One region of the Micromonospora sp. WMMC273 genome, then DNA from elsewhere that is predicted to be linked to it. Evidence: riboswitches for the same ligand, from Rfam matches in the RefSeq annotation. Region 1 holds a riboswitch; the other holds the start of a gene.

Evidence for each region. A riboswitch is a leader RNA that binds a small molecule or an ion and turns the genes downstream of it on or off. The one in region 1 is predicted to bind cyclic di-AMP.
Region 2: linked by a shared signal. The riboswitch ahead of O7611_RS20835 (coiled-coil domain-containing protein) and the one ahead of O7611_RS28995 (C40 family peptidase) in region 1 are both predicted to bind cyclic di-AMP.

The regions. Positions count from the first base shown of each region.
Region 1 is NZ_JAPZBE010000001.1:6,232,364-6,236,804, reverse strand. It holds gene O7611_RS29010 (zinc metalloprotease) at 1-817, shown strand, start outside; gene O7611_RS29005 (pyridoxamine 5'-phosphate oxidase family protein) at 888-1,433, opposite strand; gene dcd (dCTP deaminase) at 1,512-2,090, shown strand; gene O7611_RS28995 (C40 family peptidase) at 2,140-3,174, opposite strand; cyclic di-AMP (ydaO/yuaA leader) riboswitch at 3,188-3,322, opposite strand; gene O7611_RS28990 (N-acetylmuramoyl-L-alanine amidase) at 3,561-4,441, shown strand, end outside.
Region 2 is NZ_JAPZBE010000001.1:4,529,510-4,533,950, reverse strand. It holds gene O7611_RS20855 (BON domain-containing protein) at 1-170, opposite strand, end outside; gene O7611_RS20850 (hypothetical protein) at 330-734, opposite strand; gene O7611_RS20845 (STAS domain-containing protein) at 1,154-1,513, shown strand; gene O7611_RS20840 (SRPBCC family protein) at 1,615-2,067, shown strand; gene O7611_RS20835 (coiled-coil domain-containing protein) at 2,093-3,172, opposite strand; cyclic di-AMP (ydaO/yuaA leader) riboswitch at 3,177-3,307, opposite strand; gene O7611_RS20830 (cation diffusion facilitator family transporter) at 3,452-4,366, opposite strand.

The DNA.
Region 1 (4,441 bases):
CGCTCGCGTCGCGAAGGGCGGCAACGCCAAGCTGGACCCCAACCACCTGACCGCCAAGCAGGTCCGTGACCGTGAGGCCGACCTCGCCGCCGCGCAGCGCGAGCGGGCCGGCTTCCGGACCGGCGCCGTCGCTCCGCTGGCCACCGTGACGATCCCGGTCGTCGTACACGTCATCCAGGAGAACAGCACCCGGGCCGGCGGCAACATCACCGACTCGATGATCAACCAGCAGATCACCGTGCTGAACCAGGCGTACGCGGGCTCGACCGGCGGTGCCGCCACCGCGTTCGGGTTCCAGCTCACGAAGATCAACCGGGTGACCAACCCGTCGTGGTACCCGATCGTGCAGGGCTCCTCCGCCGAGCGCTCGATGAAGACCTCGCTGCGTGAGGGCGGCAAGAACACGCTGAACATCTACCTCGGCGAGCTGAGCGACAGCCTGCTGGGCTGGGCGACGTTCCCGAAACGGACGCTGGACAAGATGGACGGCGTGGTCGTGCTCAACGAGTCGCTGCCCGGCGGCACCGCGACCAACTACAACCAGGGTGACACCGGCACCCACGAGGTCGGCCACTGGCTGAACCTCTACCACACCTTCCAGGGCGGCTGCTCCGGCTCGGGCGACAGCGTCTCCGACACCCCGGCCGAGGCGTCCCCGGCGTACCAGTGCCCGACCGGCCGCGACACCTGCTCGACCGCCGGCAAGGACCCGATCACCAACTTCATGGACTACACGTACGACTCCTGCATGTACCAGTTCACCGCCGGTCAGGCGAGCCGCATGCTCACCGCGTGGAACGCCTACCGCGCAGCCTGACCGTCGTACCACGTACCGGTGCCGGCCCTGTCCTCGGACGGGGCCGGCACCGGTCGTTTCGGGGTCGGGGTCAGGCGGCCGGGCGGCGGGTGTCGAAGCCGTGCCGCCCGCGCCGACCCTCGGCGGCCACCCGCTCCCGCCGGGCCGGTTCGGCTCCGCGCGGGTCGAGCCAGACCCGCACCTGCGGCGGGGCGGCGCCGGGCTGGGCCACCGGGTCGCGCCGGGTCAGCATCGCCACCTCGACGGTGAACTCGAACAGCCGCCAGTCGCCCTGCGGCGACGCGCGGGCGATCCGGGCCAGCCGCGTCACGGTGGCCGGGTCGGTCACCGGCCGCGCGCGCCCCGCGATGTACGCCTCGTCGTCGCTCTCCTCCGGCGGGAACGAGTGCAGCGCGTAGCGGCCGTCGCGTTCGAGGTCGCGCCGCTTCGGCGAGTCGATGACGAAACACCAGAGACCGTCGGCGGTGATCACCGGGGAGACCGGGTGGACGCGGGGGCCACCGTCGGCGCGGACCGTGGCGAGGTAGCCGAAGCCCGGCCCGTACTGCTGCATCAGGAGGCGGATCTCGTCGGCGAGGCGGGGCTCGTCGGCGGCGAATTCGGACCAGGAAGCCATGTGGACACTCTATCGAACACGTGTACGAAGATGTAGTGCGACACGCAGGTCACCCGTACCGGTCGCTATGGTGTTCCGATGCTGCTCTCCGACCGCGACCTGATCTCCGAGATCAAGGCCGGCACGCTCGCGCTGGAGCCCTTCGAGCCCACGCTGGTGCAGCCGTCGAGCATCGACGTACGCCTGGACCGGCTGTTCCGGGTCTTCAACAACCACCTCTACACGCACATCGACCCGTCGGTCCAGCAGGACGACCTGACCTCGATGGTGGAGGTGCCCGAGGGCCAGCCGTTCGTGCTGCACCCGGGCGAGTTCGTGCTCGCCTCCACGCTCGAGGTGATCTCGCTGGGCGACCAGCTCGCGGGCCGGCTGGAGGGCAAGTCGAGCCTGGGGCGGCTGGGGCTGCTGACCCACTCGACAGCCGGTTTCATCGACCCCGGCTTCTCCGGTCACGTCACGCTGGAGCTGTCGAACGTGGCGAACCTGCCGATCACGCTCTGGCCGGGCATGAAGATCGGCCAGCTCTGCATCTTCCGGCTCTCCTCGCCGGCCGAGCACCCGTACGGCTCGGCCGTCTACGGCTCGCGTTACCAGGGGCAGCGCGGTCCGACGCCGAGCCGGTCCTGGCAGAGCTGGCGCACCTGGCCGACGCGCTGACGGCACGGCCGGGGCCCCGCCGTCACCGGCGGAGCCCCGGGCCACGACCTCAGCCGGGACGGCCGTAGCTGTTGATGTCGCCGTCGTCGACCCGCTTCATGGTGATGGGCTTGCCGGACTGGGAGGCGTGCACCACCCAGCCGTCGCCCACGTACATCGCCACGTGGTGCAGGTCGCTGTAGTAGAAGACGAGGTCACCGGCGCGCAGCTCGGCGCGGCTGATCCGCTTCGTCACGCCGTGCTGCTGGCGCGCGCTGTGCGGCAGCGAGACCCCGCCCTTGGCCCAGGCCGCCAAGGTGAGGCCCGAGCAGTCGAAGTGGTCGGGCCCGGCCGCGCCCCAGACATAGATCTTGCCGATCTGGGCGCAGGCGAACTTGACCGCCGCCCCGGCCGGGCCGCCGGGGTAGCCGGCCGGGCACGGCGCCGGGCGCAGCGGGCCGCCGCCGCCCTTGCCGTACACCTTGAGCCGCAGCTTCTCCAGCTTGGCGATCTCGGCGTCGATCTGCTTCTTCTTCGCCGCGAGCTGGGCCTCGGTACGGGCCAGCCCGGCGATCATCTCGTCCAGCGGCTTCTTCTTCGCCGCCAGTTCGTCGCGCAGCGCGGCGACGGAGCGCACCTGCTCGTGCTGGCGGTGCGCGAAGCGGTCCAGCAGTTCCAGGCCGGTGACCAGGTCACCGGGTGAGCGGCTGCCCAGCAGCGCGTTCACTGTGGAGAGGTTGTCGCCCTTGTAGGCGTCGGCGGCGAGTCCGCCGACCTGACCGAGCGCGGCGTCCACCCGGGCCTGGAGGGGTGCGATCTGCCGGCCGAGCGCGTCGGCCTGCTTGCGCCGCGCGGCGAGCTGCTCGCGTACGGCGTTGACCTGTTCGATGACCGGTTCGAGCTTGTTCCAGTCGCGGTCGATCTGGGCCTCGATCTCGGCGACCGAGGGTTCGGCGTGTGCCGCAGTGGCGCCGCCGGTCAGAACGACTGCGGTGCCGACCAGCGCGGCGAGGGCGGTGGTGAAGCGGGACCAGCGGGAACGCGGCGCGACGCTGGACCGGTCGGTGGACCGGTTCGACGACGGCCGCGGGGCATGGAGTGCCACCGGGCGTCCGTACTCCTTCTTCCGTACCGCCTACCGGGTTAGCTGACGGATTCGGGCGGGAAGGGAGCCGCCCTACCGCATCGCTGCGGATTCACCCCAGGTACCTGGTTCCCCGGCTCGCCCGGAGGCGACTCGGCGGTGTCGGACCGTCACCGACCGGGTTGGACGGTGAGACGTGCGGCCGACGATTCACCAGAGTAAGGACCACCGTTATCGATCCGCAACTTCCAGCGACGTGACACTCCGTACGCGATGAAGGGCCGCACCCGGAGCGGAGGTGAAATTTTCTTTCAAGGCTGATTACTCGCTGGAAAGGTATTGACCCCCGCGGGTGTGCGGAGTGAGGGTGGAGACGCAGTGACACCCATCCCTGTCCAGGAGGTTCGATGCACCTCTCCGCCCCGCCGTCGGGCAGACGGATACTGCTCGCCGCCGCAGTGGCGACAGCCACCGCGCTGGCGACGACCGGCCCGGTGACCGCCGCGCCGGACACGTCCGCGCCCGCGAGCGACAGGCAACAACAATACGCCGCCGCGGCGGCCGAGTACGGCGTGCCGCAGAACGTGCTGCTCGGTGTCTCCTATCTGGAGTCCCGCTGGGACACCCACCCCGGGCAGCCGAGCACGAGCGGCGGCTACGGCCCGATGCACCTGACCGACGCCGCGCACATCCTCGCCATGCCGGGCAGCGCCCACGTCGACGAGGACGAGGACCCGCGCGGCGACGACTCCCGGCCGCTGAAGCTCGACCCGGCCACCGCCGCCGCGCCGGAGCGGGAGACCCCGCTGCCGCCCGCCTCGCTCCAGACGCTCGACGCCGCCGCCGCGCTCACCGGGCTCGACGCGGGCACGCTGCGCACCGACCCGGCCGCGAACATCCGCGGTGGCGCGGCGCTGCTGGCGTCGTACCAGAAGGCTCTGGGTGGGCCGGTCGGCGCCGGCACCGACCCGGCGGCCTGGTACGGCGCGGTGGCCCGGTACTCCGGCGCGGACACCTCGGACGCCGCGGCGGCCTTCGCCGACGAGGTCTACGACCAGCTCGGCCAGGGCGCCAGCCGCACCACCGACGACGGCCAGCGGGTCACGCTCGCCGCCACCGCCGCGCAGCCGGACCGCTCCCGGCTGGCCCGCCTCGGCCTGCGCAACGCCGAGCGGCCGGACGGGCTGGAGTGCCCGGTACGGCTGGCCTGCGAGTGGATCCCCGCGCCGTACGAGCAGCTCAGCGACGACCCGGGCGACTACGGCAACCACGACCTGGGCGACCGGCC
Region 2 (4,441 bases), 1.7 Mb from region 1:
TCGGCGGCCCACTTCTTGGCGTAGCTGTCGACCCGGCCGGTGAGCGTCACCACGCCCTCGGTGACGGTCACCCCGATCTCGTCCGCGCCGACCCGCGGTTCCCAGGTCAGCTCGTCGAGCACGGCGGACTGGATGTCCCGGTCGGTACGGGTGATCGTGTCGGTGGTCATCCGGCTCTCCCTCCCGTCGATCGCGGCACGGGCACGTGGTCCCGCACCCGCTATCCTGCGCGCGTCCCGGGTGAGCGGCCCTCGCCCGGTCCGGGTGAGGCAGCACGACGGCCGCCCCGGAACCTCCCGGGGCGGCCGTCGTCGAGTCGTACGGGCGGGTCAGCCGTCCAGGCCGGCGGGCGAGTTCGGCCGGTCCACGTCCACGAACTCGATCTCCTCGGCGGCGCGGTCCCGGCTGCCGGCAGCGCGCGCCGCGGTGCCGGCGGCCCAGCCGATCGCCGCGCCGGTGAGCGCCGCCGCGATCAGCAGCGTCCAGGGCAGGGCGGGCCGGCGGCCGGCGAGCGCGTCGAACGCGAGGGACGCTCGGCGGCGTGCCTCGTCGGCGGCGGAACCGACCAGGTCGGTGGCGTCGTCGGCCAGGCCGGAGGAGCTGCGGCGGGCGGTCCGGGTGGCGTCGCGCACGCTGTCACCGGCGGAACCGACGGCGGAGAGCAGGTTCTGCCACGCCTGGTCGGCGACCCGCTCGGCCTTGCCCCGGCGGTCCAGCAGGTTGGATCCGAACATCGTTCTACCTCCTCGGGTGCCGAAGGCCGGCGGCCACTTCGGACTCCGGTGTCCATCCGGCGGGTTCACTGTCTCGGGCAGTGCCCCACCGGCGCACGCGGCAAACCCACGGGGTGGTGCCGGGCCGTGAGCAGCGAACGGGACGAACCACCCGAACGCGCCGGGACCGGTGCCGACGGGACGTGCGTGCGCCAGCTACCCTGGTCGGCGGATCGGCGGGCCCGCCCGGTCGCACGGTTGGCCGCGGCCCGCCGTACAGGGGAAACTGGAACCCGGAGGTCCGGATTGGGTACGCCCAGGTGTGCCCAGTTCGCGAATTGCTCATCCCGGGGGGTGGCGACCGGGCCGTTGGAGGAATACTCTCGGTCGCGGCCCGCGTACTGATGAGGCGCCCGTCATGGGCGAGTGGAGGTGCTCGCGTGAGCCTGTCGATCGTGAAGTCGGTGCGGCCGGGTGGTGTCGTCCAGATCGCGCCCCGTGGGGAGATCGACGTCGACACCGCGTACGAGGTGCGGGAAGCGATCGCCGAGGTGCTCGCGAAGGGCCGTCCCGCGCGGATCGAGCTGAACATGCGGCTCGTCACGTTCATCGACTCGGTCGGTATCAGCGCCATGGTCGCGGGTTTCCAGACCTGCGAGGTCAGCGGCGTCAAGCTCGTGGTCACCGAGCCGAGCCGGTTCGTGCACCGGCAGCTCTGGGTGACCGGCCTGCTCGGCCTGTTCGGCGCGCCCGAGCCGTGGTTCGCCGACGACACCCCCGAGGTGCTGCCCGGCGCCTGAGCGCCGTTCACACCCCCTGCGGCCAGGGGACCTTCTACCCGTTGCCAGTCCGGCGTCGGTACGGGACGATCGTCGCGACGCACGACGGCGAGGGGGCCCGCTTGCAGAGCAGCGACAGCTTCAGCTACACCGTGCAGGCCCGGTGCACCCGGGCCGAAGCGGTGGCCCTGCTGGGTGACCTGAGTCGCCAGGGTGAGCTGCATCCGCTGATCGTCCGGGTCCGGAAGCTGCCGGCCCGGCCGGGCGCGCTGGCCAGCTATGCGATCACCGACCGGCTGCAACTCGGCCCGCTGCACTTCCCGGTCACGTACCAGGCGGACGTGCTCGTCGCGGGCGAGGACGAGGTCGTCACCGTGGCGCGGCAGCAACCCGCGACGACCGTCCGCAACCACACCCGCCTGCGCGACGAGCCGGACGGCACGGTACGCATCGACGTGGAGATCACGCTCACCGCGCCGGCGCCGCTGTTCGGGTACGCGTTCCGCCAGGCCCGGGCGGCTCACCTTGGCCTGGCGGCTCGCCTCGGCGCGACCCTGGAGGGCCGGCCGGTCTGATCCGGCCGACCCTGCAGGGGCGTGCTCAGTACACCGACAGGTGCACGTGGTTGGTGTGGTCGCTGGACGGGTCGCCGTTGCCGCCGCTGTACGACTTCCACCCGCTGCTGGGCAGCCAGATCTGCTTGAACCAGATCACGTAGAGCACGGCGAGCGGGTCGGCGTTGCGCACGAAGTACGCGGCCAGGTTGTTGCCGTACGTCCGGTCACCGCCGGTGGCCACGCCGCCGAAGCCGCTCTTCTGCGCGGCGAAGTCGCAGGCCCGCCCCTTCGGATGCTCACCCGAGCCGCTCGGCCGGTGGCACGAGACGTACCTGGTGAAGCCGGCCGCCTTCGCCTGTTGCAGCGCGTGCAGCGTGCGCGGCGTGATGCAGCCGTTCGCCGGCGTCGGGTCGTTGACGCTGCACGACTCCGACGGCCAGGAGCCGTCCGAGTTGCGCGGCGCCGGCTTCGCGTTCTTGCTGGAGGTGCCCTGGACGCTGCCGCCGCCGCCGCTGCTGCTGCGCGACGCGCGGTCGTTCGCCACCTCCAGGGCGCGCTCGGCCTGTTCCTTGCGCTTGGCCATCACCGTCACCTGCTTGCGCTGCTCGAGGATCTCCCCGTCGAGCTGGGCGCGGGTGCGGGTGGCCTCGTCGCGGGTGGCGATCAGGTCGCGCAGCGTGCGGTCCTCGTGCGCGGCGACCTGTTCCAGGGCGGCGGCCCGGTCCATGAAGCCCTCCGGGCTGCTGCTGCCGAGCAGCGCCCCGGCGGTGCCCAGGCGGCCGTTGCGGTACGCCACGACGGCGATCTCGCCGACCTTGGCGTCGCGGACGGCAAGCTCGGCGCCGACCGTCTTGAGCTGGTCGTTGAGCTGTTTCTGGCGGGTCACCGACCGGTTCAGCGCGGCCTTCGCCTCCAGCCAGCCCTTGCTGGCCGCGTCGAGCTGGGCGCGCAGTTCCGGCGTGCCGCCCTCGTCGTTGCCGCCGGGCGCGGCAGCGAGCAGGCCGGTCGCCGGCGCCGCGGAGGCGGGGGAGACCGGAACGGTCGCGACGCCGAGGGTCAGCGTCGCGACGAGCAGGGCCGCCAACCGGGCGGCCGTCCGTCGTACAGGTGCCACTGGGGGCATTCACACGTCCTTCCGTCAACGCCGACCGGGTTAGCTGACGGGTTCGGGACGGAAGATCCCTACCGCTGACGCGGATGCACCCCACGTACGTGGTTCCCCGGCTCGTCCCTGCGGACGATTAGGCGACGGCCGCCCCACCGGGGCCGGGTGGCGTCCGCGGGTGCGGCCGCGACCGAGACTACCGGCGCTGCCCGGGCGCGGCTCCGTCGAGCAACGCCACTAGGCGGGGCAAAACCGGCATAAGACTACATTAGTCCCAGTGATTTAAGTGTGTCCTAATCACCACTCGGTCTTGCCGCACACTCCGGCCGACGCTCCGGGTTCGACCTGCAACGTGGCGTGATCGATGGAGAAGTCCTCGTGCAGGGCGGCCCGCGCGGCGGCCAGCACCCCGGCCGGGTCCGCGCCCGGGTCGGTGGTCAGGTGCGCCGAGGCCACCTCCATGCCCGAGGTGAGGGTCCAGACGTGCAGGTCGTGCACCTCGGCCACGCCCGGTACGGCGGCCAGCCGGTCGTGCACGGCGGTGACCTGGAGGTGCTCCGGCGCGGCCTGCACCAGGATGCGCAGCGCGGCCCGGCCGAGCCGCCAGGTGCGCGGCAGGATGAACACGCCGATGCCGACGGCGACGAGTGGGTCGGCCCACCACCAGTCGGTGACCGCGATGACCAGCGCGGCGGCGATCACGCCGAGCGAGCCGAGCAGGTCGCCGAGCACCTCCAGGTACGCCCCGCGCAGGTTGATGCTCTCCTTCGACCCGGCGCGCAGCAGCGCGAACGCGACGATGTTGGCGAGCAGGCCGAGTACCGCCACCACGAGCATCGGTCCGGCCAGCACCTCCGGCGGCTCGCCGAACCGGCGTACCGCCTCGACCAGGACGTAGATGGCGACGGCACCGAGCAGGACGGCGTTGGCGAGGGCGGCGAGCACCTCCAGCCGGTAGAGCCCGAACGTGCGCTGCGGGTCGGTGCCGGCCCGGCGGGTGGCGGTGATCGCCGCGAGGGCCATGCCGATGCCGAGGACGTCGGTGAACATGTGCCCGGCGTCGGAGAGCAGCGCCAGCGAGCCGGTGGTGAAGGCGGCCACCGCCTCGACCACCATCAGGGCGGCGAGCAGCGCGAACGCGGCCCAGAGGCGGCCTGCGTGGCGGTGTGCCGCATTGGCCACCGCGCCGCTGTGGTCATGACCTGCGCCCACGCCAACACCCTCCCTGCCGCGTACCGGCCCGGCCCAATGTATGTTCACATCGCTATGTATGCAAGTGAACTGTGG